DNA from 4 places in the Mesocryomonas lacus genome. Region 1 is predicted to be linked to each of the others. Evidence: predicted binding sites of a transcription regulator. Region 1 holds the regulator's gene; each other region holds the start of a gene.
What was found. Region 1 encodes LexA, which represses DNA repair genes until DNA is damaged. Its sites were predicted from a motif close to TGTTCNNNNTGTGTTCNG; they were not measured.

Region 1 (7,995 bases):
GGCGGCGGCGGCGATCGTGCTGGAGGTGGTTCGGGGGCGGGCGGGAAGCTGCCTTCGCTGAGTTAATGCTTGCGGCAGCTTGCACCCCCCTCTGTCCTGCTGGACATCTCCCCCTCAGGTGGAGAGATCAGCTAGTTGCGGACGCTGAGGTCTTCGATCTCCAGCCTTGAGGGCGAGATGTCCGGCAGGACAGTGGGGGTGAAGCTGCCGCGATGCGCTCCACAGCAAATAGCCGCAAATGAAAACGGGCGCCGAGGCGCCCGTTATTCCTTACCTGAACCGCTGAACCCTCAGCGGCCCGCCACGTCGACGTAGTCGCGCTGGGCGGCGCCGGTGTAGAGCTGGCGCGGGCGGCCGATGCGCTGGTGCGGGTCCTCGATCATTTCCTTCCACTGGGCGATCCAGCCGACGGTGCGCGCGACGGCGAACAGCACGGTGAACATGGTGGTGGGGAAGCCGAGCGCCTTCAGCGTGATGCCGGAGTAGAAGTCGACGTTCGGGTAAAGCTTCTTCTCGATGAAGTACTCGTCGGTGAGCGCGATGCGCTCGAGCTCCATCGCGACTTCCAGCGTCGGATCGTCCTTGATGCCGAGCTCATCCAGCACCTCGTGGCAGGTCTTCTGCATGATCGTCGCGCGCGGATCGTAGTTCTTGTAGACGCGGTGACCGAAGCCCATCAGGCGGAACGGGTCGTTCTTGTCCTTGGCGCGGGCGATGTATTCCGGGATGCGGTCCTTGGTGCCGATCTCGGTCAGCATGTTCAGCGCCGCCTCGTTGGCGCCGCCATGGGCGGGGCCCCAGAGACAGGCGATGCCGGCGGCGACGCATGCGAACGGGTTGGCGCCCGAGGAACCCGCGAGACGGACGGTCGAGGTCGAGGCGTTCTGCTCGTGGTCGGCGTGGAGGATGAAGATCCGGTCCATCGCCTTGGCCAGAACCGGGTTGATCTTGTAGGGCTCGCACGGAACCGCGAAGCACATGTGGAGGAAGTTCTCGGCGTAGGACAGGTCGTTCCGGGGGTAAACGAAGGGCTGGCCGATATGGTACTTGTACGCCATGGCGGCGAGCGTCGGGGTCTTGGCGATCATGCGGATCGAGGCGACCATGCGCTGGTGCGGATCGGCGATATCGGTCGAGTCGTGGTAGAAGGCCGAGAGGGCGCCGACCGAGCCGACCATGACGGCCATCGGGTGGGCGTCACGGCGGAAACCGGAATAGAAGCGCGACATCTGCTCGTGCACCATGGTGTGCCGGGTGACGCGGTAGGAAAAATCGGACATTTCGCGCTCGGTCGGCAACTCGCCGTAGAGCAGGAGATAGCAGGTCTCCAGGAAGTCGCCCTTCTCGGCGAGCTGGTCGATCGGATAGCCGCGGTGCAGAAGCACGCCTTCGTCGCCATCGATATAGGTGATCTTCGACTCGCAGGACGCCGTCGAGGAGAAACCGGGATCGTAGGTGAAGATTCCGGTCTGCTTGTAGAGAGAGGTGATGTCGACGACATCCGGACCGATCGTGCCGCTCCGGACCTCGAGGCTCGCGTTTTTCTCACCCACTGCCATGGTCGCCGCGTGGTTCGTCATGCGTATCCCCTTCTTCGTGAGCCGACGGGACGAGATCGCTTTTGCAGCGCACAGGTCCCTGGCGAAAACTTGCGTACTCCAAAGCGGAGACGCGAACAAGTTGCGTATCAAACTGACATGTTGCGCCGCACTCTAACGCCAAGTGGCGCGGAGTTCATCACCTGGCCTGGTCGCCCAGCCGCGCGAGCGACTCGTCGCGGCCGAGAACCGCGAGCACGTCGAACACGCCCGGGGAGGTCGTGCGGCCGGTGAGGGCGGCACGCAAGGGCTGCGCCGCCTTGCCGAGCTTCAACCCGGTCTCCTCGGCGTAAAGGCGTACCGCCTCCTCCAGCGGCGCGACGGACCAGTCGGTGACGGCGGAAAGTCGCGGCAGGAGCGCGGCCACGACGTCACGGCCGCCATCGCGCAGGATCGCCTCGGCCTTCTCCTCCATCGGCAACGGCCGATCGGCGAAGAGATAGGCCGTCGAATCGGTGAGTTCGACGAGGTTTTTCGCGCGTTCCTTGAGGCCCGGCATGGCGGCGAGGAGGAGCGCATGGGTCTCGGCGTCCGGGCGGCGCTTCAGAATGTCGCCGTTCGGCAGGTAGTCGCGCTCGACCATCAGGAGGTCGGCCAGCTCCGCGTCACCCGCGGCCCGGACATAGGTGCCGCTGATAGCGTTCAGCTTGGCGAAGTCGAAGCGCGCCGCACCCTTGTTGATGTCGGGAATGTCGAACCAGGAGACCATCTCGGCCTCCGTCATGATCTCGGTGTCGCCATGGCTCCAGCCGAGGCGGACGAGATAGTTCTTCAGTGCTTGCGGCATGTAGCCGAGCGCGCGGTAGGCATCGACGCCGAGCGCGCCGTGGCGCTTTGACAGTTTTGCGCCGTCCTCGCCGTGGATCAGCGGGATATGCGCCATGACAGGCACGTCCCAGCCCATCGCCTGATAGATCAGCGTCTGGCGCCCGGCATTGGTCAGGTGGTCGTCGCCGCGGATGATGTGGGTGACGCCCATGTCGTGGTCGTCGACGACGACGGCATGCATGTAGGTCGGCGAGCCGTCGGAGCGCAGCAGCACGAAATCGTCGAGATCGCGGTTGGGGAAGCGGACCTCGCCTTGCACCTGGTCGTGCACGACGGTCTCGCCCTCCTGCGGGGCCTTCAGCCGGATCACCGGCTTGACGCCCTCGGGGGCCTCGGACGGGTCGCGGTCGCGCCAGCGGCCGTCATAGCGGGGCGGCTGCTTGTTGGCGCGGGCGGTCTCGCGCATCTCCTCGAGCTCGGCCTGGCTGGCATAGCAGCGGTAGGCCTTGCCGGCGGCGAGGAGTTGTTCGGCGACCTCGCGGTGGCGGGCGGCGCGCTCGAACTGCGAGACCGGCGGCTCGTCGGCGTCGAGGCCGAGCCAGGAGAGGCCCTCGATGATCGCGACGACGGCGGCCTCGGTCGAGCGCTCGCGGTCTGTGTCCTCGATGCGCAGCAGCATCTTGCCGCCCATGCGCCGGGCATAGAGCCAGTTGAACAGCGCGGTGCGGGCGCCGCCGATGTGCAGATAGCCGGTCGGCGAGGGCGCGAAACGGGTGACGACGGTCATGGCGGTTCCAGTGCGGCAAATGGGTGCGGACGCACGATCTTTGCGGTCGGCTTTTCCGTGGGGCTGTGTAGCATAGGCCGGGAGAGAGACAAGGCAGGGCCCGGTCGCTTCGGAGGCAAGCATGGCCATCGCCGACGCAGCAGAGCCGAGGGCTGGCGGGCGACGCCGGAGAGGCCTGTGGCGCCGGCTCCTCGGCCTGACAGGAGATGCCCGGTCAGGCAAAGGCATCGCGCTCGGCAGCCGTCTGAGGAACACAGGTGCCCGCGTCGTCGCTTGGATGATCCGGCAGCGCGAGATCGAGGCGGAGGCGCGCAGCGGCTTCTTCCTGGTGCCGGGCGGGATGATGCTCGGCATCGCTCTGTTCTACGCCGCAGGGTGGCGACCGCCGATCCCCGTCGCGGTTGCTGCTTGCCTGCCGCTGCTCCTCGGCGCGGTGATGCTCGGCCCGCGCAAGGCGACGGGCGCGGCGTGCCTGCTGGCGGGTTTCGTCGCCGCGGGCTTCGGCTTGTCCGGCTATGAGCTGGCGCGGACGAAAACCGTTCTCTTCTCAGGCGAGGCGACGGTGCGGATCGTCGGCCGTGTCGAGGGACGCGAGCTGGACGAGCGGGGGCGGCTGCGCTACCGCGTGGCCATCGAGACCACCGAGCGGCCGGTGCTGTCGCGCCCGCCGGGGATCGCCGAGATTCTCGTTTCCAGCCGGCACACGCCGATCCCCGTCGGCGGCCGCTATGCCGGGCTGGTGCGGCTGCGGGCGCCGTCCGGCCCCGCCTTTCCCGGCGGCTACGACTTCAGTTTCGGCAACTACTTCGACGGCGTCGGCGCCAACGGATTTGCCTTGGGGCCGCCGGATCCGCCGGGAGCCGGCGCAAGCCCGACGGGGAAAGCCGCCGGCGAACGTATCCTGGCGCTGCGGCTGTCGATGAGCGAGCGCATCCGCAGCGTCATCGGCGGACCGGCGGGGACGGTAGCGGCGGCGCTCATCACCGGCGACCGGGCCGGCATTCCCGACGAGATCGAGCTCTGGCTGCGCACCACCGGCCTGTCGCACGTGCTGTCGATCTCCGGCCTGCACATGGCGCTGGTCGCGGGGTTTGCGATGTTCCTCGTGCGCGCCGGCCTCGCGGCGATTCCGGGCGTCGCGCTGCGCTGGCCGATCAAGAAGTTTGCGGCGGTGGCGGCGCTCGGTGCCGTCACTTTCTACATCCTCCTGTCCGGGCGGAACGTCGCGGCGGACCGCTCCTACCTCATGCTGGCGATCATGCTGGTGGCGATCCTCGTCGACCGGGCGGCGATCACGCTGCGCAGCGTGGCTCTCGCGGCGATCGTCGTCCTTTCGATGACGCCGCACGCGCTGGTGACGGCAAGCTTCCAGATGTCGTTCGGCGCGACGGCCTCGCTCGTCGGCGTCTACGGCCATGTCGCGCGGGCACGGGCGCGGCGACAGGTGGACGCGCCGCCGGCGGGTCGGGCGAGGCGGCTCGTGGTGTTCCTGATCGGGCTCGGCGCCTCGTCGCTCATCGCCGGCACCGCGACGGGCCCGTTCGCGTCCTATCATTTCCAGCGGATGGCGCCTTTCGGCCTGTTCGCCAATCTTCTGGCGCTGCCGCTGTTCTCGGTGTGGATCATGCCACTGGCGCTCTGCGCGGTCGTCGCCATGCCTTTCGGCCTGGATGCTGTGTTCCTGATCCTGATGGGGCAGGGATTGAAACTCGTCTTCGGCATTGCCCACTTCCTGCACGACCATCTGCCGGACACGCCGACCGGGCTGCTGACCCCGGAAGGACTGGTGCTGCTGTCGCTGGCGCTGCTGCTGGCCTGCTTCCTCGCCAGCGGCCTGCGTTGGCTGGCCTTGCCGGTGGCCGCGCTCGGGCTCGTACTGGCGCCGGCGACAGGGCCGCGGCCCGAACTCCTGGTGTTCGAAGACGGACGCGAGCTGGCGCTGATCGGGGCGGGGTACGTGCTGATGCCGTTGCGGCCGAAGCCGAACGCGTTCGTGCTGACGCAGTGGCAGAGGGCTTTTCCGGACGGCGCTCAGCCGCTGGACACAGGCGTGCCATCGCGCGCCGGCGTGCGACCGGACGCCGGTGTGCCACCAGACCCGAGTGCGGCGGGATTTCGCTGCGAAGCTTTAGAGCCAGAGGGTGGTGTCGCGACCAAGAGATCCTCGCCCTCGGCTGCCGTCCCTCAACTCTTACGGTCGACGCCGCCGCTCACTGGCGAGCCCGCAGCGCCTGTCATCGACGGAAAGTCGTTGACGCCGGCAGTACCGGCCGTCCCGGCGAAGCGGGCGTCCCGGCCGATGCGGATCTGCCGGGCGACGACGCGGAGCGGGCTGAGGGTGGTCTGGACCGACGATTATCGCCAGATCGGTACGGCTTGCGACAGCGCGGACGTCGCCATCGTCGCACGGGCGGCGCGGCGCGAGGCGTGCCGCTCGGGCGCCGTGCTGGTGACGCTGCGCACGCTGCGGCGGACCGGTTCGCTCGCCATCTCCCGCTCTGCTGCAACGGGCCACGCCGAGATCTCCGCCTCGATCGCGCCGGTGCCGGAGCCGTGGCAAGTGCAGCGGCTGGCACCTTGGCCGGAGACCTGGCGGCGGGCGGTTGAGAGTACGCCGGAGAAGCCGCGGCCGTGATGCGGGGCGTTGGGATGCAAGGTTAGGCGTTCGCGGGCGGCCCCCTCATCGGCCTGCCGGCCACTTCTCCCCGGAGGGGCGAAGAAGGCGGTTTTGAGCGTGGCGGCAGGGGTGCTGCCGGCGTCGGATGCTCGCGGGGCCGACTAGATTCTTCTCCCCTGTGGGGAGAAGGTCGCGGCAGCGGGATGAGGGGGGCGGCGCGGGGCTTGTGGGTGGGCCCCCGCAACGCCGCTAACCGCCCCCCAGCCCGCCTCAGTATTTGCGGATCAGGCCGACGAGCTTGCCCTGGACCTTGATGCGCTCGGAGCCGAAGCTGCGGGTCTCGTAGGCGGGGTTGGCGGCCTCGAGCGAGATGGTGTCGCCGCGGCGGCGGAAGCGCTTGAGGGTCGCCTCCTCGTCGTCGACGAGGGCCACCACGATCTCGCCGCCTTGCGCGGTGTCGCCCCGGCGGATGACAACGGTATCGCCGTCGAGGATGCCGGCCTCGATCATCGAATCGCCCTTTACCTCCAGCGCGTAATGCTCGCCGCCGCCCAGCATGTCCGGCGGCACGAAGATCTGGCTGCCGCTCTGCTGGATGGCCGAGATCGGCACGCCGGCGGCGATGCGGCCCATCAGCGGGATGCCGACCGGTTCGCTGTCGTTGGCGGCCGGGCGAATGCGCTTGGGCAAAGGCTCGACGGACGTCTCCGCGATGGGCTCGCGGCGGGGCGCGACGGGCTCGGCGTCGGCGCTTTTTGCCTTGGCCGGCGCGACCGAGTCCGGCAGCTTCAGGACTTCCAGTGCCCGGGCGCGGTTCGGCAGACGGCGGATGAAGCCGCGCTCTTCCAGCGCGGTAATCAGTCGGTGGATGCCGGACTTGGAGCGGAGATCCAGCGCATCCTTCATCTCGTCGAAGGACGGCGGCACGCCCAGTTCCTGCAATCTCCCATGGATGAACATCAGGAGATCGTGCTGCTTGCGCGTCAGCATTTCCGGCGATCCTTGTTAAAACAAAACCTGAACAAAGCTATCTGTTCTAGTTGTGTTCTGCAAGAGCCGGAAGCTTAGTCGAGCGCGATGTAGCGGCAGGAATCGCCGGATTTGGCCGCTGGCGCATGGGGTTCTCGCAAGAGGAGAACATTGGCCCGGGCATAGACCGAGAGGAGCGACGAATCCTGGCGCCCGAAAGGCGTGACGATCGGCACGACCGCCTGCGATTCGCCAAGCGTCGCCCGGATGAAGTCGGCGCGCTGGTCGTTCGCCGGCATGTCGGCACCGAGGATGGCCTCGCGGTAGAGCGGGCTGGCCGGGGCGCCGGTAAGGGCATGAACGAGGGGCTTCAGGAACAAGGTCGCGGCGACCATCGAGGAGGCGGGGTTGCCGGGAAGGCCGATGAGCCGGGTGCGGCCGATGCGACCGGCCATCAGCGGCTTGCCCGGCCGCATGGCGACCTTCCAGAAATCGAGCGCGACGCCGCGGGCGGCGAAGACCTTGCCGACGAGGTCGTGGTCGCCGACCGAGGCGCCGCCGATGGTGACGAAGATGTCGACGGCGTCGGTGACGGCGCGGTCGAGGAGGGCGCCGATCTCGGCCTCGTCGTCGCGGGCGATGCCGTAGTCAAGCGCCTCGCCGCCGGCGGCCTCGACCATGGCGGCGACCCCGAAAGTATTGGAGGCGACGATCTGCGAGGGGCCGACCGGCTCGCCGGGCATGACCAGCTCGTCGCCGGTGGCAAGGATCGCGATGCGCGGACGGCGCAGCACGGTGAGCCGCGGATGGCCGCCGCTCGCCGCCAGGGCGATCGTGCCGGCGCCAAAACGCGTGTTCGCCTTGATGAGCGTGTCACCCTTCGAGAAGTCGGCGCCGGCCTTGCGGATGTGGCGGCCGCGCATGGCTGGCTCCAGCGGCAGCATGGTGGTGACTGTGGGCCGCTCGGCGTTCTCCTGGATGAGGATCGCATTGGCCCCGTCCGGCACCGGCGCGCCGGTGAAGATCCGGACGGTCTCGCCCGGAGCAACGCTGCCCTCGAAGGCGCGCCCGGCGGCGGATTCGCCGATGACCGTCAGCGGCTGGAAAGGGCCGGCCGTATCGTCGGCGCGCACGGCGTAGCCGTCCATGGCGGAGGCGTCAAAGTCGGGCTGGGTGCGCAGAGCGGGCAAGTCGGCGGCAAGGATGCGGCCGCGCGCAGCGCGCAGCGGCACGGTCTCGGTCTCCTTCACCGCGAC
Region 2 (7,995 bases), on a different contig from region 1:
GGCGTTCTGGGCGAACTGGTCGGCCTTGGCAGGGTCGATCGAGACGAGCGCCTCGTAGGTCGCGGCGATGTCATCCTCGGCCACCTGGTCCTTGCCGTCATCCTTCAACGCCTTCAAATAGGTCATGTATTCGGCGCTGAAGGCCATCTCCTCCAGCTTCTTGAAGGCCGCATCGCCGCCGTCGACCTTACCGAGCGCTTCTTTGCGCGCGGCGACGAGGTCTTCCGAGACCGCCTTCGAGGCCAGGAGGTCCGGCACGGCGGCCTCAAGCTTGTCCTTATCGAGGATGTTCTCGTAGTCCTTGCCGAGCGCCTGCTGGACGTTCCAGCCGCTGCTGATGTCCAGCACGGCCATGTTGGTGCCGTCCTCGGCGATCGCCTGTGCCTGCAAAGTGCGGTAGAGCTTGGCGCGATCGTCGTCGGGCTTGATGTCCCCCTTGTCGATTCCCTCCTTCCACTTGGCGATGGTGTTCTTCCAGGCGAGGTCGTTGACCGACAACGGGTTGCCCTTGTCGTCCTTCTCGCTGGTCTTCAAACCGCCGATGTTGAGCTCCGAGGCCGACGGCAACGCCCCTTCTTTGCGGGCATCGTCCACGGCGGTTGATCGGCTGCCCTCGGTGAACTCGTCGTATTTGGTGCTGGCGCTGGCAAACAGCTCCGGCGTGGTGTCGGCGGAAATCTGCCGCTTGTCGCCATTGGCGAGCTGGAGTTCGATCAACCCGGTGGTCTCGTCCGGAGGACCAATGACCGACTTGCCGAGATCCTCCTTCGAGATCGCCTTCTCGTCGGTCACGAGCTCATAGCCCTTCGCCTGCGAATCGTAGCGGGCTGCAGCTTTGTCGAACATGTCCGGGGTCAGTTCGCGGGTGATGTCGACCGTCGTGCCGTCCTTCATGAAGGCGGTGATGACCGTCGGCTGGCCATCGCTCTTCAACTCGGCAAGACTCTTGATGTCGCCCAGCTTGATCGTGTCGTCGCCGCTCAGGATCTTCACGGCCTCGTCCTCGACGCCGAGATAGGTCCGGGTGCCTTCCGGCATCTTGGAGACGCTTTCGATGTAGTCGAAGAGGCCAGGATTGTCCTCGCGCCGGACGACCGTGATCTCGCCGCCCTCGCTGGTCTTGAAGGCCAGCGACTCGCCTGTCGCCCCCTCCTTGTCCTTGGCATCCTGCGGCACGTCGACGATCCGGATGTCGCGCACCGGCGGCCAGACCTCGTTGTTGGTCGCCATGCGGTAGGCGGGCGGCGCCTCCGGCGCGTTGGACTTTGAGCTCAGAACGGACCGCTCAAAGAGGGCCTCTATGCCGCTGTCGGTCACTGGCAGGCGTGAACCTTCTACTCGCATGACGCTATCTTCCACTTGACCCGGGATCAGGACGGCGTAGCGCCCCGTGGCGAACAGCAACGAGCTTTCTCAACGCTTGATTGCGGCGAGGGAGCACCGAAGCCGACTGGGAGATTAGTTAGCGCGCATTACGATCGCATGACGTTTCCGTGATCGGTACGGTAGCGGCTGTCAGGAGACATCCGGCCAACCGCGGCGAACCGTGGTCCGGGGATGGTGTTCTCACATCCTCCTTGCAGACAGCCAAAAAATCCCGCGACGGGCGGATGTGCCCGTCGCGGGATGCTTCAACTCCGGGAAATTAGAGGGTCCAGCTTGCGTCCAGATGGGCCCTGAGCGCTTTAAGCGGCCAGTCCGGCCTCGACCGCGGCGACCGCCGCCTCAGCCTTGTCGCCGTCCGGGCCGCCCGCCTGGGCCATGTCGGGCCGTCCGCCGCCGCCCTTGCCGCCGATCGCCTCGGCGGCGAGGCGCACGAGGGCGACCGCGTCGATGCGTCCGGTAAGATCGGCGGTGACGCCCACGACGACACTGGCTTTGCCATCGGCGACCGCGACGAACACAACGACGCCGGAACCGAGCCCGGCCTTCGCCTCGTCGACGAGGCCCTTCAGGTCCTTGGCCGCGACCCCATCGAGCACCCGGCCGAGGAAGCTGACGCCGCCAACATCCTTTGCCGCCGACCCACCTGCGACGCCAGCGCTGCCGTCACCGGCCAGCGCCAGACGCTTCTTGGTCTCGGCGAGCTCACGCTCCAGCCGCTTGCGTTCGTCGACCAACGCATCCAGCCGGTCCGCGACGTCGGCAGGCGCCGCCCGCAGCGCCGCGGCCATGCGCTTCACCCGGGCATCCTGCTCCAGTAGATAAGAGCGCGCGGCAGCGCCGGTCAGCGCCTCGATGCGGCGAACGCCGGCGCCGACGGCAGTTTCCGCCACCACATGGACGAGCCCGATATCACCGGTCGCGGTGACATGGGTGCCGCCGCAGAGCTCCAGCGAGTAAGGCTTGCCGGCCTTCTCACCCTCCTCGGCGATGCCCATCGACACCACTCGGACCTCGTCGCCGTACTTCTCGCCGAACAGCGCCATGGCGCCCTCGGCGACGGCGTCGTCCACTGCCATCAGCCGGGTCGAGACCGCCGCGTTCTGCAGCACGATCTGGTTCGCCAGACGCTCGACCTCGGCGACTTCCGTCGGTGCCAGGGGCTTGGGATGCGAGAAGTCGAAGCGCAGGCGCTCGGCCGAAACCATCGAGCCCTTCTGCGCCACATGCGTGCCGAGGACCTCGCGCAGGCCTTCGTGCAGGAGATGCGTCGCCGAGTGGTTCGCGCGGATCTTGGTGCGGCGGGCATGGTCCACCACGAGCTCCAGCGCCGCCCCGGTCTTCAGCGTCCCCGTCGCGACGCGCCCGCGGTGCACGAAGAGGCCGCCCGCCAGCTTCTGCGTGTTGGTGATCTCGATGCTGACGCCCTCGCCGCGCATGACGCCGGTATCGCCGAGCTGGCCGCCGGACTCGGCGTAGAACGGCGTCTGGTTGACGACGATCGACACATCCGTGCCCGCCGCCGCCGAGACGACTTCCGCACCGTCGGCGACGATCGCCTGAGCGACACCTTCCGCCTGCTCGGTATCGTAGCCGAGAAACTCGGTCGGCCCAACGCGGTCGCGGACGCCGAACCAGACCGTCTCCGACGCGGTCTCGCCCGAACCGGCCCAGCTGGCGCGAGCCTCGGCCTTCTGCCGGTCCATCGCGGTCTTGAACGCGTCGACGTCGACGTCGATGCCACGCTGGCGCAGCGCGTCCTGCGTCAAATCAAGCGGGAAGCCGTAGGTGTCGTACAGCTTGAACGCGGTCTCGCCCGATAGCCGGCCACCACTTTCAAGGCCCTCGGTCGCCTCGGTCAGCAGCGACAGGCCGCGGTCGAGCGTCTGCAGGAAGCGCTTCTCTTCCAGCTGGAAGGTTTCGGCGGTCAGCGCCTCGGCACGGACGAGCTCGGGATAGGCGCGGCCCATCTCGGCGACGAGCACCGGCAGCAGCTTGTAAAGGATGGGATCGCGCGCACCGAGCATCTTCGCGTGGCGCATGGCGCGGCGCATGATCCGGCGCAGCACGTAGCCGCGGCCTTCGTTCGACGGCAGCACGCCGTCGGCGATGAGGAAGGCGGACGAGCGCAGGTGATCGGCGATCACCCGGTGGCTGGCGCGGTTGTCGCCCGTCGCCGGGACGCCCGTCAGCTCCTCGGACGCGCGGATCAGCGCCTTGAAGAGGTCGATGTCGTAATTGTCGTGGACGCCCTGCAGCACAGCGGCGACGCGCTCGAGCCCCATGCCGGTGTCGATCGACGGACGCGGCAGCGCCACCCGCTCGCTCGGCGAAATCTGCTCGAACTGCATGAAGACGAGGTTCCAGATCTCGATGAACCGGTCGCCGTCCTCGTCCGCGCTGCCGGGCGGGCCGCCCCAGATGTGGTCGCCATGGTCGTAGAAGATTTCCGAGCAGGGACCGCAAGGGCCGGTCTCGCCCATCGACCAGAAATTGTCGGAGGTCGCGATGCGGATGATGCGATCGTCGGACAGCCCGGCAATGCGCTTCCAAAGCGAGGCCGCCTCCTCGTCGTCGTGGTAGACGGTGACGAGCAGCTTGTCCTTGGCGAGCGCGAACTCCTTGGTCAGCAGCGTCCAGGCGAACTCGATCGCGTTCTCTTTGAAATAATCGCCGAAGGAGAAGTTGCCGAGCATCTCGAAGAAGGTGTGGTGGCGCGCGGTGTAGCCGACATTGTCGAGATCATTGTGCTTGCCGCCGGCGCGCACGCATTTCTGCGAGGTGGTCGCGCGGCTGTAGGGGCGCTGCTCGACACCGGTAAAGACGTTCTTGAACTGCACCATGCCGGCATTGGTGAACATCAAGGTCGGATCGTTGCGCGGCACCAGCGGCGATGACGCGACCTTCTCGTGGCCATTCCTTGCGAAATAGTCGAGGAACGCCGACCGGATTTCGTTCACGCCGCTCATGGAAACCTTCAATGCCTCAGCGCATCGGACCAGCCGGGTGCTGACCGGTCGGTCTTTCAGCGAGTTTCACGGTACCCGTGCCCCGCGCACCACGCCGGGACAGGCAGGCACGCGCGAGCGTCGGAAAGATGCCGGGCGGACGGCCGCCTCGAGCAGCGCTTTGTAGCGGCGCCTCCAATCCCTGTCCATCGGGCAGTTGGGCCGGAAAGACCGGCCCGTCCGGCGAGCGGCGAGACGGGTGGCCCAGCGGCCGGACCGCCGAACGGTACGACAGAGCCCGCCTGAAACGACGAAGGGCGCCCGATGCCATGCATGGGACGCCCTTCGAAATCAGAACCCGCCCGGATCAAGCGTCGGCGTCATCCTTGCCGTCGTCGAGCAGCTGCTCGGCGATGAGGCCGGCATTCTGGCGGATCGAGGTCTCGATTTCGTCGGCGACGTCCGGATTCTCGCGCAGGAAGGTCTTGGCGTTCTCGCGGCCCTGGCCGAGGCGCTGGCTGTTGTAGGAGAACCAAGCGCCCGACTTCTCGACGATGCCCGCCTTGACGCCGAGATCGACGAGCTCGCCGGTCTTGGAAATGCCTTCGCCGTACATGATGTCGAACTCGATCTGCTTGAAGGGCGGCGCCAGCTTGTTCTTGACCACCTTCACGCGGGTCTGGTTGCCGGTGACCTCCTCGCGGTCCTTGATCGCGCCAATGCGGCGGATGTCGAGACGCACGGAGGCGTAGAACTTCAGCGCGTTGCCGCCCGTGGTGGTCTCGGGCGAACCGTACATCACGCCGATCTTCATGCGGATCTGGTTGATGAAAATCACCATGCACTTCGACCGCGATATCGAGCCGGTGAGCTTGCGCAGCGCCTGGCTCATCAGGCGGGCCTGCATGCCCGGCAGCGAATCGCCCATCTCGCCCTCGATTTCGGCACGCGGCGTCAGCGCCGCCACCGAATCGACGACCAGGACGTCGATGGCGCCCGAGCGCACCAGCGTGTCCACGATCTCCAGCGCCTGCTCACCGGTATCCGGCTGCGAGATCAGGAGGTTTTCGAGATCAACGCCGAGCTTGCGGGCATAGACTGGGTCGAGCGCATGCTCGGCATCGACGAAGGCGCAGATGCCGCCCTTCTTTTGGGCCTCGGCGATGGTGTGGAGGGCGAGCGTGGTCTTTCCCGAGCTTTCCGGCCCGTAGACCTCGACGATGCGGCCCTTCGGCAGCCCGCCGACGCCGAGCGCCATGTCGAGGCCGAGCGAGCCGGTGGAGATCGTCTCGATCTCGACGAGCTTCTCATTGGCGCCGAGCCGCATGATCGAGCCCTTGCCGAAGGCGCGTTCAATCTGCGACAGCGCCGCGTCGAGTGCTTTGTTCTTGTCCAACGATGGGTCCTCGACGAGCCGTAGTGCTTTCTGTGCCATGGGAGCCACCTTATTCCATGCGTTGAACATGCGCGCAATCGCGCTTTGCTGGAGAGAGACGTACGCGTTTTGTTCTCATTTGTCCAGCAGAAATCTCGATTTGTTCTCGTGGCTGGCACATCAACCGGGACGGTCCCCGCGAAGGAGCGGACGGTCGGTTCCGCTTCGCATCTCGCCCCCCGCCATGCGCAAACATGACCCGGCGACGCCGAAAAGGCCGCAATGCCGAGACGCTGGATTTACAGCACTTTAGCTCATCCTGCGGACTCTATTCGTGAGCCGTGGGAACGCGGATGAAGGCAGCGGGGACTGCCCGCCGCTCTATTCGTCGAGCATTTCCTTCACCGCGATCGCGAGGTCGCGCAGCGAGAACGGCTTGGCGAGGAAGCCAAACTTCGAGCCTTCCGGCAGGTTCTTGGCAAAGGCGTCCTCGGCATAGCCGGACACGAAGATGAACTTCATCTCCGGCCGAGTCTTGCGCATCTCGCGCAAGAGCGTCGGCCCGTCCATCTCCGGCATCACCACGTCGGAGACGACGAGGTCGATCTTGCCGCCGAGTTCCTCCATCACCTCCAGCGCCTCGACGCCGGAGGAGGCCTCGTGCACCTCGTAGCCCCGCATCTTCAGCGCCCGCACATTGCCGGCGCGCACGTGGTCCTCGTCCTCGACGAGAAGGATGGACGCGGTACCGGAGAGGTCGGCCTTCGGCGAGACTACCGTCGGCCCGGCCTCGATCTTCGCCATCGCCGCCTCTGAAGGCGTGTGCCGCGGCAGGAAGATGCTGAACGTCGTCCCCTTGCCCAGCACCGAGTCGACGAAGATGAAGCCGCCGGACTGCTTGACGATGCCGTAGACCATGGACAGGCCGAGGCCAGTGCCCTTGCCGATCTCCTTGGTGGTGAAGAACGGCTCGAAGATCCGCTCGGCGACCTCGTCCGGCATGCCCGATCCGGTGTCCGACACCTCGACGAGGACGAAGTCCCCCTCGTTCATCTCGCCGTAGCCGAGGCCCTTGAGCTCGGCCTCCGGCACGTTGCGGGTGGCGATGGTGATGGTGCCGCCCTCGACCATGGCGTCGCGGGCGTTCTGCACGAGGTTGGTGATCACCTGCTCGAACTGGCCGATGTCGGCCATCACCGGCCACAGGTCCCGCGCATGATGGCGCTCGAGCTTCACGAGGTCGCCGGAAATGCGCTTCAGGAGAAGGTGCATGTCGGCGATGACGTCGGTAAGGCTCAGCATCTTCGGCCGCATGGTCTGCCGGCGCGAATAGGCGAGCAGCTGGCGCACCAGCGAGGCCGCGCGGTTGGCGCTCTGCTTGATGAGCAGGAGATCCTGGAAGGACGGATCGCCGGTCCGGTGGTTCAGGAGCAGGAAGTCGACCGAGGCGGTGATGATGGTCAGCACATTGTTGAAATCGTGCGCGATGCCGCCGGCGAGATTGCCGATCGCCTGCATCTTCTGGCTCTTGGCAAACTGGTCCTCGAGCGCGCGCTGGTCGGTGATGTCGACGCCGTAGAGGATGGCCGAATCGCCAGTACCGTCGCTGACGTCGGCACTGACATAGAGCCGCACCGAGCGCGGGTTCTCGCCGGTCAGCTCGGCATCGACCGAGGGAATGCCGGCCTGGTTGCGGCTGGCGGCGGCGAGCGCGTGGCGCAGCGCCTCGCGGCTCTCGTCGCGCAAGCCCTCGGCAATGGCGACCGAGCCGCTGGCGGCGGCCTGGCCGAACATTTTCGCAAAGGCCGGGTTGGCGCGCACGACGAGACCCGTGTCGTTCAGCGCGGCGATCGCCATCGGCGAGGAGTTGAAGAAGCGGGTGAAGCGCACCTCCGCCGCCTCCAGCGCGTCGACCCCCTCGCCCTCGAGGCTGCGGTTGAGGACGATGGTGCGCGTCAGGCCGAGCGTCCCGTCGGCGCCACGGCCGGTCTTGCGCATCAGCCGCACCGGCAGCCGCTTGCCGTCGGCGCCGATGAGGTCGAGGTCTACGACGCTCGTCGCGTCCGCTTCCGCCGGCTCCGAGCCCATCAGCGCCAAGCCCTCGGCGGCGACGAAATCCTCGATCGAGCGGTTATAGGGGCGGAAGGCGGCGAGCTCGATGCCGAGCCAGTCGGCGAGCGTCGCGTTGATATAGGAGATGCGGCCCTTGCGGTCTGAGGCGAAAAAGCCCGCCGGCGCATGGTCGAGATAGTCGATGGCGTGCTGCAGGTCCTGGAAGAAGGTCTCCTG
Region 3 (7,995 bases), 310 kb from region 1:
ACGAGGCTTTCCAGCGTCCGCTTGTTCACGACCTTCGGGTCGATCCGCGCGCAGAAATCCTCAAGGCTCTTGTAGGGCCCGCCTTGCTTGCGGCGTTCGACGATATGCTCGACCGCCTGCTCGCCGACGCCCTTGATGGCGGCGAGCGAGTAGAAGATGCGGCCGTCCTCGACCTCGAAGGCCTTGTGCGAGGTCTGGACCGACGGCGGCACGACCTCGATGCCAAGGCGCATGGCGTCCAGCCGGAAATCGTTCAGCTTCTCGGTATTGCCAATGTCGAGCGTCATCGACGCCGCGAGGAACTCGGTCGCGTAGTTGGCCTTCAGGTAGGCCGTCTGGTAGGCGACCAGCGCATAGGCGGCGGCATGGCTCTTGTTGAAGCCGTAGTCCGCGAACTTCGCCAGAAGGTCGAAGATCATGTTCGACTGTGGCTTGGTCAGCCCGTTCTTGACCGCGCCCTCCACGAAGCGCACCCGCTGCTGGTCCATCTCGGCACGAATCTTCTTGCCCATCGCGCGGCGCAGAAGATCGGCCTCGCCGAGCGAGTAGCCGGACAGGATCTGCGCGATCTGCATCACCTGTTCCTGGTAGATGATGACGCCCTGCGTCTCCTTCAGCACCACCTCGATCATCGGGTGGATGAAGTCAGCCTCCTCCTCGCCGTGCTTACGGGCGTTGTAGGTCGGGATGTTCTCCATCGGGCCCGGCCGATACAGCGCGACCAGCGCGATGATGTCCTCGAACTGGTCGGGCCGCATGCCGATCAGTGCCTTGCGCATGCCGACCGATTCGACCTGGAACACGCCGACGGTCTCGCCCCGTGTCAGCATGTCGAAGGTGAGCTTGTCGTCGAGCGGCAGGCTGCCGAGATCGATGGCGACGTCGCGCCGCGCGATGAGGTCGACTGCCGTTTTCAGCGTGGTCAGCGTCTTTAGGCCGAGGAAGTCGAACTTCACCAAGCCGGCCTGCTCGACCCATTTCATGTTGTACTGCGTCACCGGCATGTCGGAGCGCGGATCGCGGTACATCGGGACGAGCTTCGACAGCGGACGGTCGCCGATGACGATGCCGGCGGCATGCGTCGAGGCGTGGCGGTAGAGGCCTTCAAGCTTCAGCGCGATGGTGATCAGCCGGTCAACGATCTCCTCCTTCTCGCGCTCTTCCTGCAGCCGGGGCTCCTCGATCAGCGCCTGGGCCAGCGTGACCGGATTGGCCGGGTTGGCCGGCACCATCTTGCAGAGCTTGTCGACGTGGCCATACGACATTTCGAGCACGCGGCCGACGTCGCGCAGGCAAGCGCGGGCCTGCAGCGTTCCAAAAGTGATGATCTGCCCGACCTGCTCGCGGCCGTATTTATCCTGAACGTAGCGGATCACCTCGCCGCGACGGTCCTGGCAGAAGTCGATGTCGAAGTCGGGCATCGAGACGCGGTCGGGGTTCAGGAAGCGCTCGAAGAGCAGCGAGAACCGCAGCGGATCGAGATCGGTGATGGTCAGCGAATAGGCGACGAGCGAGCCGGCGCCAGAACCACGGCCGGGTCCGACGGGGATGCCTTGCGCCTTTGCCCACTTGATGAAGTCGGCAACGATCAGGAAGTAGCCGGGAAACTTCATCCGCTCGATGACGCCGAGCTCGAAGGCGAGCCGGTCGCGGTAGACTTCGGCGGTCTGCCCGGGACAAGGACCGTGCGCCGCGAGTCGGGCCTCAAGCCCCTCCTCCGCCTGACGGCGGAGTTCCAAAATTTCGGCCTCCTCGGCCTCCGCCGCGTCGACGTCGGCACCGGCGAAGCGCGGCAGGATCGGCTTGCGGGTCCGTGGCCGGAACGAGCAGCGGCGGGCGATCTCGAGGGTGTTCTCGAGCGCTTCCGGCAGGTCGGCGAACAGGACCGCCATCTCCGCCTGGCTCTTCAGGCAGTGGTCGCGCGTCATCCTGCGGCGATCCTCGTGGCTGACCAGCCGGTTGCTCGCCACCGCCATCAGCGCGTCATGCGCGTCGAAATCCTCGGGCGAGGCAAAATACGGCTCGTTGGTCGCCACCAGCGGCAATTCGAGATCGTAGGCGAGCGCCACCATCTCGCTCTCGATGCGGCGTCCACGGCCGGCATGGCGCTGGAGTTCGACGTAGAGGTTGCCCGGATAGATTGCGCAGAGGCTTTCCAGACGCTCACGCGCCACCTGCCCCCGGCCCGCCTGGATCGCCGCGCCCACCGGACCGAGCGATCCGCCGGTGAGGACGATCAGCCCCTCCGACCGCGCCTGCAGCCAGTCGAGGCGAATGTGCGGACGGACGTTTCCATCGTGTTCGAGGTAGGCGAGCGAAACCAGTTCGACGAGGTTCTCGTAGCCGCGCTCGGTGGCGGCGATGAAGACCATGGCCGCGTGAGCCGCAAGGGTCGCCCGCTCGCGGTGCGAGTTTCCGGCTTCCGGGTCCGCGTCGTCGAAGTCGACGTCGAGCTGACAGCCGACGATCGGCTGGATCCCCGCCTTCGCTGCCTTCTCGGAGAATTCGAGCGCGCCGAAGAGGTTGTTGGTGTCGGCAATGCCGACGGCGGGCATGCCGTCGGCCTTGGCGTATTTGACGATCTGCTCGATCCGCAGCGCGCCCTCGAGCAAGGAGAAGGCGCTATGGCTGCGCAGGTGGACGAATTTGAGGGTCGATGGTCCGCTGGTGTTCTCGCCCATGTTCTTCTCCCGGTCCGTCGGTCGGCACCTTCGTCTCCCCGCACCGGCCTGTCGAGGGCGGTGCAGGGCCTATCAACAGACGAAGGATCAGATCGAATTGAGGATCAGGGAGAAGCTGGCGATGAAGAGGGCGATGGCAGCAAGCGAGGCGAGGTCTTTGGCGAAAAGCAGCATCGGAATGTTCCCTACTTGTTCTATGTTCTCTTTTTGTTCCTTTGTGGCCGCTGAGTCAAGCCGTGTTGGTCCGTCCGGTAGCTGACGGGCCTCGACATGCGAGACATGGTTAAGGACGCAACGACGCGTCCGCCGAATCTGTCCAGCGGACGCGTCCTCGCGACTGTAAAGAGGGGCGGACTAGAAGCGGTGCGCGTCGTCGAGCACGAAGGGCACGATCTTGCCGCCCTCCAGGGTGATCGCCCGGTCCATGCGGGCGGCCAGCATATGGTTGTGCGTGGCGATGAGGGCAGCGACGCCCGACTGGCGCACGAGCGCCGTCAGCGCGTCGAAGACGTAGCCGGCGGTGGTCGGGTCGAGATTGCCGGTCGGCTCGTCGGCCAAGAGCACATAAGGGCTGTTGGCGACCGCACGGGCGATGGCGACGCGTTGCTGCTCACCGCCGGACATCTCGGCCGGACGATGGCTGGCCCGTGCGCCGACGCGCATGTAGTCGAGCAGCTGCTGCGCCCGCTCGGCCGCTTCCTTGTGCCCGAGGCCGCAGATCAGCTGCGGCAGCATGACGTTCTCCAACGCCGAGAACTCCGGCAGGAGGTGGTGGAACTGGTAGACGAAGCCGATCGACTGGCGCCGCATCTGGGTGCGTCGCTGGTCGCCGAGGCTGCCGCAAGCCTCCCCGTTGATGAAGACCTCGCCCTCGGTCGGACGCTCGAGCAGGCCGGCAATGTGCAGAAGCGTCGACTTGCCGGCGCCGGACGGCGCGACGAGCGCCACCATCTCGCCCGGCTGGATCTCGAAGTCGGCGGCGTCGAGGATGACGAGCTTCTCTTCGCCCTGGGCGTAGTGGCGGCTCACCTTGTCGAGGCGGAGGGAATGCGGCTGTTCGGTCATTCGTAGCGCAGTGCCTCGACGGGATCGAGTGTCGACGCCTTCCAGGATGGGAAGATCGTCGCGAGGAAGGAGAGCCCGAGCGCCATGGCGGTGACCAGCACCACCTCGCTGACGTCGATCTCCGCCGGAAGCCGGCTGAGGAAGTAGAACTCGGGATCGAACAGGCTGCGGCCTGAGACCCAAGAGAAGAACTGCCGGATGTTCTCGATGTTGAGGCAGAAGACCACGCCGAGGAACAGGCCAGCGAGCGTTCCCGACACGCCGATCGACGCGCCGGTGATGAAGAACACCCGCATCACCGAGCCCCGCGTCGCCCCCATGGTACGGAGAATAGCGATGTCGCGGCCCTTGTCCTTCACCAGCATGAAAAGGCCGGAGATGATGTTGAGTGCCGCCACCAGCACGATCAGCGTCAGGATAATGAACATGACGTTGCGCTCGACCTGCAGGGCCGAGAAGAAGGACTGGTTGTCCTGCTGCCAGGTGGTCGTGTAGTTCGGCCGCCCGGCCACCTGCTCGACCGGCCCTTGCAGATTGCGCACGTCGTCCGGGTCGGAGGCGAAGATCTCGATCGACTGCGCCTGTCCCTCGACGTTGAAGAACAGCTGGGATTCTGGGAACGGCATATAGACATAGGCCGCATCGAAATCGGACAGGCCGATCTCAAAGATCGCCACCACCGGATAGGCCTTGACGCGCGGCACGGTGCCGAGCGGCGTCGTGTCGCCGTCCGGCGAGATCAGCGTGATCTGGTCGCCGAGGTTGAGGCCGAGCGTCTGCGCCAGGCGGCTGCCAATGGCGACGCCGCCGCTGGCGTCGAAATTGCCGATGGTGCCGAGAATGACGTTGTTCGCCACCGGCCCGAGCTTCATCAGATCGTCGCCGCGCACGCCCTTGACCAGCGCGAAGGACCGCGCCGCCCCGCTGCCGCTAACCAGCGCCTGGCCTTGCACCAGCGGCATGGCGTTCGTGACGCCCGCCACCTTCGCGATGCGGTCAGTGACCTCCGCGAAGTCGTTGAGTGGCGTATCGATCGGCCGCATAATGACGTGGCCGTTGACGCCAAGAATGCGTGTCAGCAACTCCGTGCGAAAGCCGTTCATCACCGACATCACGATGATCAGCGCCGCGACACCGAGGAGGATGCCGATGAAGGAGAATCCGGCGATGACCGAGACGCCGGCATCCTTGCGCCGCGAGCGGAGATAGCGTCCGGCGATCATCCATTCGAACCGGGCGAAGGGTTTCGTCGCCCCGATCATCGGCGCCGGGCCCTTCACCTCGGTCTCCGCCAAGGCGCTCACGCGGCGATACGGGCGAGGACGTCGGCGAGCGGCAAGGCGAAGCGCTCCCCGGTGGCGCGGATCTTGATCTCCGCCTCTCCGGCCTTGGCACCGCGCGGGCCCACGATCACCTGGATCGGCAGACCGATGAGGTCCATCGTCGCGAACTTCGCGCCGGCCCGCGTGTCCTCGTCGTCGAGGAGGACGTCGTAACCGGCGGCGCCGAGATCGCGGTAGAGATCCTCGCAGGCCTTGTCGCAGTCGGCGTCGCCCGGCTTCATGTTGATCACGCCGACATCGAACGGCGCAACGCCCTTCGGCCAGATGATGCCGGCCTCGTCATGGCTGGCCTCGATGACTGCCGCAACAAGACGGCTCGGGCCAATACCATAGGAGCCCATGAAGACGGGCGTGTCTTTGCCGTCCGGGCCGGTCACCAGCGCCTTCATCGGCTCGGAATACTTGGTGCCGAAGTGGAAGATGTGGCCGACCTCGATCCCACGCGCCTCGACGCGGTCCGCCTCCGGCACGGCCTCGAAGGCCGCCGCGTCGTGCATGTCTTCGGTCGCGGCGTAAGGCGTCGTCCAGGCCTCGACGACTGCGGCAAGCCCGGCGGCATCGTCGAAATCCACCCCGTCGCCCGGCGGCGCAAGGTCGAGATAGTCGCGGTGCAGGAAGACGCCGCTCTCGCCGGTCGCGGCGAGGATCAGGAACTCGTGGCTGAGCTCGCCGCCGATCGGGCCGGTATCGGCGCGCATCGGGATCGCCTTGACGCCCAGCCGCTCGAAGGTGCGGAGGTACGCGACGAACATCCGGTCATAGGCTGTCTTCGCCTTGTCGTAGTCGACGTCGAAGGAATAGGCGTCCTTCATCAGGAACTCGCGCCCGCGCATCACGCCGAACCGCGGCCGCACCTCGTCGCGGAACTTCCACTGGATGTGGTAGAGGTTGAGCGGCAGGTCCTTGTAGGACCGCACATACGAGCGGAAGATGTCGGTGATCATCTCTTCGTTCGTCGGACCGTAGAGCAGATCCTTCTTCTGCCGATCCTCGATCCGCAGCATCTCCTTGCCGTAGTCGTCATAGCGACCGCTCTCGCGCCAGAGATCGGCTGACTGGATCGTCGGCATCAGCATCTCGACGGCGCCCGAACGATCCTGCTCCTCGCGCACGATCTGGCAGATCTTGTCGAGCACGCGCTTGCCAAGCGGCAGCCAGGAGTAGATCCCGGCGGTCTGCTGGCGGATCATGCCGGCCCGCAACATCAGCCGGTGCGAGACGATCTCAGCCTCTTTCGGGGTTTCCTTGAGGATCGGCAGGAAGTAACGCGACATGCGCATGCTGGGACCGCACTTTCCGAATGTGACGAGGACTGCCTCGTGCTGCCGTGATGGGGCTGGAACAAGGCGACAGGGGAAAACTTCTGGATGTCGGACGGTGCCAACCGGAATCAGCGTCCCCATTTCGCCCCGGCCACCCGTTTCTTAAACGGTTCTTAACCCGCCACTGACCGCTTGAAAAGCCACGGCAACCTTGCACAAGGAAGAGGCGGAAGAAGCTTAATCAGACGCCAGCTGTGTATATCATCCGTCATAAAACTGAAATTTATCGTGACAAGCGCTTTTTAGGCCGCTAACGTCAGGTCATAAAAGGACGTCGGAAAGACGCTCTAAACACGGTCCAGTCTCGGGAGGACGTGGTTTTCGGCGCAACTTTGGTTCGCGCCCCAGCCGGAGTAGCTGGTAGAAAATCCGGACCGTCATTTCAGGAAATGCAGGGCTCGCGCTCTGCATTTTTTTTGTGCGCATTTTAGCGAAGCTGAGATAGCGGTCGTCTGCCGCCGGCTGGGCGCGACTTCAACCAGCCCCGGGCAGGAAGTTTGGAAAGCTCGCGGGTCCGACGCCGAGAACCTCGGTCACCCAGTAGAACAACGCAAACACCAGCAGCGATACCGCCGATGTCCACAGCGCCGTCCGGGCAAAGCTGAAATGAGTCGGCGCACTCGCCGGCGTGCCGTCGACGATCTGGTTGTCGTCCGCCTGCGAGCGCAGACCGATAGGCAAGATGGCGAACAGAACCGTCCACCAGATGATGAAGTAGATCGCCAATCCGGTCGGCCAGCCCATTCTCAGATCTCCTCGAGTTCGATCAGCGTTCCCAGCATGTCGGCGGGATGGACGAAGATCACCGGTCGGCCATGGGCACCGATCTTCGGTTCACCCAGCACCCTGGCACCCTCGGCCAGCAGCCTTTCGCGCGCCCGCGCCAGATCGTCCACCTCATAGCAGACATGGTGCATCCCGCCGCGGGGATTCTTTGCGAGGAAAGCCGCGATCGGCGATGCGTCGCCCAGCGGCTCCATCAGCTCGATCCGGCTGTTGACGAGGTCAACGAAGGCGACGGTCACCCCATGCTCAGGCAGAGACTGCGGCACCGAGACGCTGGCGCCAAGCGCATCGCGGTAGCGCGCAATGGCGGCCGAAAGATCCGGCACGGCCAAGGCCACGTGGTTCAGCCTGCCCAGCATTGCGTCTCTCCCCTCGCCCAAGTCACGCCCGCCGCAGCGCAAGGGCAATCGAACCACCCCGCCGACAGCAAGATGCCCGGACACTGCGCCCGGGCATCCATCATTTCAAAGATTAGCGGCTTTTACGACTGCGTCACGAAAACCGTGACGATCGGCTTCTTGCCCCAGTGCGAATAGGCCGCCGAACGCGTTGCCCGGCGCGCCGATTCGCGCACCAACTCCAGGTCCTTGCGACGACCGCGCGGAATGCTGCCGATCGCCTCGGCGACCGCATCGATCAGCAATTCCTCTAGTTCCTCGCCGGCGACGTCGAACTTCGGCAGGCCAAGGCAGACGACGTCGGGATCGTTGCGCAGTTCCAGCTTGCTGGTCAGCTCGATCAGCACCGTGACGTGGCCAACCTGGGCGACGCGGCGGCGCTCGCCGATGCCCATCTCCT
Region 4 (7,995 bases), on a different contig from region 1:
CCGGCGAGGACGAAGCGGTCGCTTTGCGTCAGCGAGAGATAGGTCGAGGCATCGGCGCGCGTCTTCACGAAGGGGGTGCCCTCGTTGATCTCGTAGGACGGCTCGGCCATCAGCTTGGCGAAGAAGCCCGAGGTCGGGTTCAGTTTGTCGTCTCGGCCGTCATAGGTGTAGGTGATCGGCAGCGAGGCGATGATGAAGCTGGCATCGCCGAGATAATCGGTGATGTCCTCGTATTCGCCGCGGATCCGCGCCTCGATCGTCTGCGTCTTCGACAGCTTGTACTGGACGCCAGACGTCGCGGCGAAGGACTGGCGGTCATAGGCGAGCGGGTGCTCCGTCACCGCCTCGACCGAGCCGATATAGACCGAGTCCGGTCCGAGCACGCCCGGCTTCTTGAACACGGCCGCGAGCTTGTAGTCGAACTCGTCGGTCTGACGGACGGTGTCGTCCAGCGCCGATGCGCCGATGCGCGACACCGCGGCGTCGATGCGCAGGCTCTCGGCACGGCCGAACAGGTTGCGGTGGCCCCAGTAGCCGGAGACGCCAGCGCCCTCGGTGTTGGAATAGGTCGCGCCGACGCCGTAATAGCGGAACTTGCGCTCGCCGACCTCGACCTGCACCGGCAGCGTGCCGTCCGCAGCCTGCCCGCGGCCTTCCTTGACGGTGACGCTGGAGAAGACGTCGAGCCCGAGCAGCCGGTCGCGCGCATCCGCCATGTCCTGCGGCGAGAAGATCTTCCCCTTCTCGATGCCGGTCATGTAGGCGATGAAGCCGGGGTCGACGTCCTTGTTGCCGTCGACATAGAGGTCGCCGAAAGGCACCGGGGCGCCCGGCGAGATCGCCAGCCGGTAGTCGAGCTTGCCGGTCGCGCTGTCGGCGACGACGTCGCGGTCGGTGACCGCGACGAAAGGCCGGCCCTCGTTGCGCAGCGCCTCCAGCACCTTGGCTTCTTGCGAGAGGATCCGTGTCGATGCGGCGGACGAGCCGCCGGCAAGGTCGAAGCTCGCCGGATCGATCGGGACGCCGTTGGCGGTGATGTCGACCTTGCCGAGGGTGAAGGCCTGGCCGGGATCGACCATGATGGCGACCGGCACGGGCCGCGAGGTGTCGAACTCGGCGTCGGGCGCGAGGTCGTCGATGTTCTTGCCCTCGATCAGGACGGTGACGACGCCATCATAGCGGCCGTTCTCGTAGAGCGAGGCGACGAGGCGCTTGCGGTCGTTCTTCGCCTTGGCGAGGAGGCCAAGCGAGCCGGAGACCGGCTGGTCGACGTCGGCGACGAGCGTCGAGGCGGTATCGAGTTCGTCCTTCAGCCCCTCGACATCCGGCATCACGCCGAGCGTGACGGTATAGCGGATGGGGTCGACGATCCCCTCGACGGCCTTGTCCTTCTTGCTCTCGAAGATCGTGATCCCGAAGATCTCCAGCGCCTGTGCAGGCGCTACCGAGAAGGGGGCCGCCATGCCGGCACAGCCGAGTGCGAGGGCCAGCGCCCGCGGTGCACGACGGCCGGCAGCGGAGAGCTTTCGCGAGGGAAAAGGCAGCTTCGGAAAGATCAAACGCACCTCGGACCTGTCACCGTCAACGCGCTTCGGGGAAGGCGACCGATGGCACCAGGCCGCGCCGATCCCCCGATGACGCCGGGTCTAACAAGCCGATAAAACATTAAATAACAACACATCTCGCTGGCGTGAGACTGACCATCACGTGATCCCGGCCATTCTGTAGCCGCATGTTGTGTGGCAGTCACAGCGGTGGACGGGAGAGGCGGCACGCCTTAGCGCCCCGTACCTTCCACGCGAAAATGCCCGGTTCGAGACCGAACCGGGCGCCCATTAAATGAACAGTTGCTCAGCCCTTACAGCCGGCACTGGTGGGCACGGCCGTCATTGCCGATGAAGGTGTTCGAGCGGGCGTCATAGGTACGGTAGCGGGCCGCGCAGGCGTCGATCCGGTTGTAGCCGCCGCGATAGACCGGCGCCGGACGGTAGGCGCGGTTCACCGGGCCCTCGTTGACGATGTAACCGCCACGGCCGTAGTAGCCGTTGTCATAGGCGCGCGGAGCAGCAAGCGCCCCGCCGATCAGAGCGCCGACGCCGAGGCCAACGGCGCCCGCTGCCAGCGCGTCGCCGTGCCCACGGTGATGGTAGCGGCGACCGCCGTCATAACCGCGGTAATAGCGGCGTCCGCCATCGTAATAACCGCGACGGCCGCCGTCGTAGTAGCCGCGGTGATGGCGATAGTAGCCGTCCGCCGACGCCGGAGTCGCCGTTGCAAGAGTGCCGGTCACCAGCATCGCGACCGTGCCGAGCGCTGCGAAGAAGGTCTTCATGGCTTGCCTCAGAGTTGTAGGAGCGGACAGGGCCGCAAGAAAAGCGAGATAGAATTCAATGCGCACGGCGGCACCAAGGTTCCGTTGGGACCGGCAGCGCTGCTTAAGTGTCCCGCAAACCGACGTCACCGCTCCTGTTGTCTTTGAAATGCCGGACTCGCACGCAGAAGTCACTGGTACGAACGAAGCGGGAACGCTACATCCCTGCTATGGCTGCACCGACCCTTATGCAAAAACTCGCGATCCTCAGCGATGCCGCAAAATACGATGCGTCCTGCGCGTCGAGCGGCACCACCAAGCGCGACAGCGCCAAGTCCGGCGGCATCGGATCGACCGAAGGGCATGGCATCTGCCACGCCTACGCCCCGGACGGCCGCTGCATTTCGCTGCTCAAGATTCTGATGACGAACTTCTGCGTCTATGACTGCATCTACTGCGTCAACCGCTCGTCCTCGAATGTCGCGCGGGCTCGCTTCAGCGTCGATGAAGTCGTAAAACTGACGATGGAGTTCTACAAGCGCAACTACATCGAGGGTCTCTTCCTCTCCTCCGGCATCATCAAGAACTCCGACCACACCATGGAGCAGATGGTGGAGATCGCCCGCAAGCTGCGGATGGTCGAGAATTTCGCCGGCTACATCCACCTCAAGACCATCCCGGACGCAGCGCCCCACCTGATCGAACAGGCAGGCCTCTTCGCCGACCGGCTGTCGATCAACATCGAGCTGCCGACCGACCTCTCGCTCTCGGCGCTGGCGCCGGAAAAGGACGCGCGCGACATCCGCCGCTCGATGGGGCACCTGCGCGCCAAGATCGAGGAGCACAAGGGCGAGAAGAAGGACCGTGCCAAGCCGAAGAAGTTCTCGCCGTCCGGCCAGTCGACGCAGATGATCATCGGCGCCGACGCCTCTGACGACAACGACGTCCTGTCGCGCTCGGAGAACCTCTACGGCTCCTACCAGCTGAAGCGCGTCTACTACTCCGCCTTCTCGCCGATCCCCGATGCGTCGAGCCGCCTGCCACTGGCGCGCCCGCCGCTGATCCGCGAGCACCGGCTCTACCAGGCCGACTGGCTGATGCGCTTCTACGGCTTCGAGCGCGCGGAGATCGTGTCGGGCGGCGAGGGCGGCATGCTGGATCTCGCTATCGATCCGAAGCTCGCCTGGGCGCTGAAGCACCGCGCGCGCTTCCCGGTGAACGTCAACCGCGCGGACCGCGAGATGCTGCTGCGGGTGCCGGGGCTTGGGACGAAGGCGGTCGCCCGCATTCTGACGACGCGGCGGCACCGGACGCTGCGGCTCGACGACGTCGCCAAGCTCTGCCAGTCGATCACCAAGGCGCGGCCGTTCATCGAGGCGCTGGACTGGACGCCGGGCGGCCTCACTGACAGCGCCGGCTTGCGGGCGACCATGGCGCCGAAGCCGAAGGCGGAGCAGCTGTCGCTGTTCTAAGAGGGTTGGGGTGGTCATCGTTGCCGCGGTTTACCCCCCTCTGCCCTGCCGGGCATCTCCCCCGCAAGGGGGGAGATCAGCTAGTCGCGAAGGCCGCAGCTGCCGATCTCCCCGCCCGAGGGGAGATGGCCGGCAGGCCAGAGGGGGGCAAGCCGCCGCAACGTTTGAGGCCATCCGCCGCTCCAATCCACTCCCCATGCAACCGCCGCCGTTCCCAGCGCTTGTGCGCAAAAGGAGCCGCCCATGTTCCACGCCCGCCTCGACCATCCCGCCGATTTCGACGGCTGGCGCAGTGCCGCCCGCACCGCGGTGGAACTCGGCATCGCCCCGCCCGAGATGAGCTTTACCGTCGGCGACGACGCGCCGGGCCTCTTTGCCGAGCCCCTGCCGCCGCGGCCGACAGGCGCCAAGGCGATCACCGTCTCGAAGGCGTTTCCGGACCTCGCGGGCAAGATCGTCTGCCACGCCGATCCCGCCCGCTTCGACCTCGCCTACCGCCTCCTCTGGCGGTTGCAGACGGAAAAGAAGCTGCTGGAGATCTCCTCCGACGCCGACGTGCTCGCGGCGACCGAGATGGAGAAGGCGGTCCGCCGCGACAGCCACAAGATGAAGGCCTTCGTGCGGTTTCGCGAGATCGAGGTGGGGTCCGACTCCGACACGCCCACAAAACACTACATCGCCTGGTTCGAGCCCTTCCACCACGTCGTCGAGCGCACCGCGCCTTTCTTTGCCCGGCGCTTCGCCGGCATGGTCTGGTCGATTTTGACGCCGCTGCGCTCGGTGCACTGGGACGGCACGGCGCTCGCCTTCGCCCCCGGCGCTTCCATCGCCGACCGGCCGGCGGACGACGACATGGAGGCGCTGTGGCTGACCTACTACGCCTCGATCTTCAACCCGGCGCGGCTGAAGGTGAAGGCGATGCAGTCGGAGATGCCGAAGAAGTACTGGCACAACCTCCCCGAGGCCGTGCTCATCGAGCCGTTGATCCAGGGCGCCGACGCCGCCGCCCGCCGCATGCTGGAAACCGCGCCGACGCTGCCGAGTTTACGCCACGCAAAACAGGCGGAGCGTGACGAGATGGCCCGGCAGGAGACGGTGGTGCAGCGACTAGGCAACCAGCCGCAGACGATTGATGTGGCGCGGGCCGAGGCCCAGCACTGCAAGGCTTGCCCGCTCTGGGAGCCGGCGACGCAGACGGTGTTCGGCAAGGGGCCGGACAATGCGCCGGTGATCTTCGTCGGCGAGCAGCCGGGCGACCAGGAGGATCTGGCGGGCGAGCCCTTCATCGGCCCGGCCGGCAAGGTGTTCGACGCCGCCCTCGCCGAGGCCGGCATCGACCGCGGTCAAGCCTACGTGACCAATGCCGTGAAGCATTTCAAGTTCACCCCGCGCGGCAAGCGGCGGATCCACCAGAAGCCGAACATGGGCGAGGTAAAGGCTTGCCGATTCTGGCTGGAGCTCGAGCGCGACCTCGTGCGGCCGAAACTGATCGTGGCGCTCGGCGCGACCGCCGCAGCCTCGGTGCTCGGCAAGACGGTCACCATCCGCGACACGCGCTCACGGCTGATCGACCTCGACGAGAACACCAAGCTTCTCGTCACCGTGCACCCCGCCTATATCCTGCGGCTGCCCGACCCTGAGGCGCAGGCGCGGGAGACCGAGCTGTTCAACGCCGACATGGCGCGGGTACGGGACTACGTGCCGGAAATCGCGCTCGCGGCCTAGGGCATCCGCGGGTCGCCTTTCGCACCAGAATCGGCGCCGTCAGGCGATGCTCACCGCGCGCAACGCGAAGACGAGGAAGCCGATGAGCGCGATGGCGAGGCACACCATGCCGCCGATCAGCAGCACCTTGCGCTGCCAGGACTGGGGGGCGATTGGGGTCTCGTCGCGAATGACAGGGCGGGGCAATCGGATCTCCTTCGGGGAATGACTGCATCTCATATAGGCCTGCACCATCGGTCGCACCCGGACAAACCGTCCCATCGCTAAACTCCGCCGGAGAGTTAGGGGTCGCGCGCCGCCGGTCCTTTCAGTATGCCGGGGCAGGGCAGGAACGACGCTGGGTCTGCGTAACACGGCAGAGAGCGGCGATAAGGGGATGGATGGCATGGACGGCAAAGGCAGCGAGCGGCGAGCCCTAGAGGAGATTTTCGCGGCGGTGGTGGCGGCTGCCCATCCCGGCGCCGTCCTGGCGGAGCATCTGCCGGAGCCGCCGACGGGCCGCGTGATCGTGCTCGGCGCTGGCAAGGCCGGCGCCAGCATGGCCGCCGCTGCCGTCCGCTTCTACCAGGCCAAGGGCCTCGGCGATGACCGCATCACCGGCATCGCGGTGGCGCGCGACGGCTATGGCTGCGACGCCGGGCCGGTCGACGTCGTCGAGGCCGGCCATCCCCTGCCGAACGCGGCGGGCCTTGCGGCGACGCGCCGCGTCCTCGACTTCGCGCGGAGCGCGGGTCCGGACGACCTCGTGCTGGCGCTGATCTCCGGCGGCGGCTCCGCCAACTGGCTGCTGCCGCGCGGCGACATCACGCTCGCCGACAAGCAAGCGGTGACGAAGGCCCTGCTGCGCAGCGGCGCGGGGATCACCGAGATCAACTGCGTGCGCAAGCATCTCTCCGAGATCAAGGGCGGGCGCCTGGCCGTCGCCTGCGGCGATGCGCGCCTCGTGACCCTCGCCATCTCCGACGTGCCGGGCGACGATCCGAGCGTCATCGCTTCCGGGCCGACCGTTCCGGACCCGACGACGCTGGCCGAGGCGCGCGAGATCGTCCGCCGCCGGGGTATCACTTTGCCGGAAAGCTGCTTGCGTGCGCTTGAAACTGACGCGAGCGAGACGCCGAAGCCCGGCGATGCCGCTTTCGACGGCCGGCCCTACACCATTGTAGCCACCCCGGCGACGGCGCTCGCCGCAGGCGTTGCCGCCGCCGAGGCGCTCGGCTATCGCGCGGTCATGCTCGGCGCCGATCTCGAGGGCGAGGCGCGCGAGGTCGCCCGGTCGCATGCCGCCTTGGCACTCGCGGCAAGGCGGGATGGCGAGCGGCTGGCGATTCTCTCGGGCGGCGAGCTGACGGTGACGATCGCCGGCGAGGGACGCGGCGGCCCGAACCAGGAATACGCCTTGGCGCTGGCGCTGGCGCTCGGCGGCGCGCCGGGAATTCATGCGCTCAGCGCCGACACTGACGGCACTGACGGCGGCACGGGCCTTGCCAGCGACCCCGCGGGCGCTTTTGCGGGGCCGGAGACGCTGGAGGCGGCTATTGCCACCGGCATCGATCCGGCCGGAGCGCTCGACGACAACGATTCCACCGGCTTCTTTGAGGCGATCGGCGGGCTGTTCGTGCCGGGGCCGACGCTCACCAACGTCAATGACTGCCGCGTGATCCTCGTCGGCTGAGGCTTGGCGGCGGCGGGCGCCGCGGCTAACGTCCCGCCGCGAACGCCTTGGGAGAGAGAAATGAAACGCAGCCGAGTGAACGCCATCCTGCAGGAAGGCGACGCCTTCATCCGCTCCTTCGGCTACGTCATGCCGCCCTTCGCCTATTTCAGCCCCGCCGAAATGCAGGCCCGAAGCGATCTCGCCTTGCTCAAGCAGCGGCAGATGGGCTGGGACGTCACCGACTTCGGCAGCGGCGACTTCGACCGGCTCGGGCTCTTCCTCTTCACCGTGCGCAACGGCGACAACGCCGATCTCGCGGCCGGTCGCGGCATGCTCTACGCCGAGAAGATCATGATCTCGAAGCAGGATCAGGTCACGCCGATGCACCGGCACGATCTGAAGGCCGAGGACATCATCAACCGCGGTGGCGGCACGCTGACGCTGGAGCTGTTCACCCGCGCCCCCGATGGCGGCATCGACGGGACGGCCGATGTCGAGGTCTACTGCGACGGCATCGCGCGCCGCATGGCGGCGGGCGACAAGCTGCGGCTGACGCCCGGCGAGAGCGTCACCTTGATGCCGCACCACTGGCATTCCTTCTGGGGCGAGGGCGCCGACGTCCTCGTCGCCGAGGTCTCGACGGTCAACGACGACCGGACCGACAACATCTTTCGCGAGCCGGTCGGGCGCTTTGCCGAGATCGAGGAGGACGAGGCGCCGCTGCACCTCCTCGTCGCTGACTACGATGCCTGGCTGAAAAGCTGATGCCGCTCGCCTCCGCCGGGTTGCGGCCAGCGGCGCGGCGGTGGCGGCTCGGGCTCATGGCCCTCCTG

Region 2: a site for LexA is predicted at 5,826-5,843, ahead of recA (recombinase RecA). Genes of this name have one in related genera too.
Region 3: a site for LexA is predicted at 2,879-2,896, ahead of dnaE (DNA polymerase III subunit alpha). Genes of this name have one in related genera too.
Region 4: a site for LexA is predicted at 2,511-2,528, ahead of ACZLZQ_RS01670 (putative DNA modification/repair radical SAM protein). Genes of this name have one in related genera too.

Annotation. Positions count from the first base shown of each region.
Region 1 covers NZ_JBUZWF020000004.1:527,881-535,875, reverse strand. The annotation lists gene lpxB (lipid-A-disaccharide synthase) at 1-61, shown strand, start outside; gene gltA (citrate synthase) at 291-1,580, opposite strand; gene gltX (glutamate--tRNA ligase) at 1,738-3,153, opposite strand; gene ACZLZQ_RS16725 (ComEC/Rec2 family competence protein) at 3,275-5,788, shown strand; gene lexA (transcriptional repressor LexA) at 6,041-6,730, opposite strand; gene ACZLZQ_RS16715 (molybdopterin molybdotransferase MoeA) at 6,835-7,995, opposite strand, start outside.
Region 2 covers NZ_JBUZWF020000003.1:856,433-864,427, reverse strand. The annotation lists gene ACZLZQ_RS13695 (hypothetical protein) at 1-1,344, opposite strand, end outside; gene alaS (alanine--tRNA ligase) at 1,686-4,352, opposite strand; gene recA (recombinase RecA) at 4,699-5,766, opposite strand; gene cckA (cell cycle histidine kinase CckA) at 6,088-7,995, opposite strand, start outside.
Region 3 covers NZ_JBUZWF020000004.1:220,176-228,170, reverse strand. The annotation lists gene dnaE (DNA polymerase III subunit alpha) at 1-2,681, opposite strand, end outside; gene ACZLZQ_RS15290 (ABC transporter ATP-binding protein) at 3,036-3,746, opposite strand; gene ACZLZQ_RS15285 (lipoprotein-releasing ABC transporter permease subunit) at 3,743-5,008, opposite strand; gene proS (proline--tRNA ligase) at 5,047-6,369, opposite strand; gene ACZLZQ_RS15275 (DUF1467 family protein) at 6,886-7,155, opposite strand; gene mce (methylmalonyl-CoA epimerase) at 7,158-7,556, opposite strand; gene ACZLZQ_RS15265 (ribonuclease J) at 7,679-7,995, opposite strand, start outside.
Region 4 covers NZ_JBUZWF020000001.1:374,512-382,506, reverse strand. The annotation lists gene ACZLZQ_RS01680 (autotransporter assembly complex protein TamA) at 1-1,559, opposite strand, end outside; gene ACZLZQ_RS01675 (BA14K family protein) at 1,859-2,332, opposite strand; gene ACZLZQ_RS01670 (putative DNA modification/repair radical SAM protein) at 2,542-3,783, shown strand; gene ACZLZQ_RS01665 (UdgX family uracil-DNA binding protein) at 4,027-5,508, shown strand; gene ACZLZQ_RS01660 (hypothetical protein) at 5,548-5,694, opposite strand; gene ACZLZQ_RS01655 (glycerate kinase type-2 family protein) at 5,894-7,180, shown strand; gene ACZLZQ_RS01650 (D-lyxose/D-mannose family sugar isomerase) at 7,241-7,927, shown strand; gene ACZLZQ_RS01645 (alpha/beta hydrolase) at 7,927-7,995, shown strand, end outside.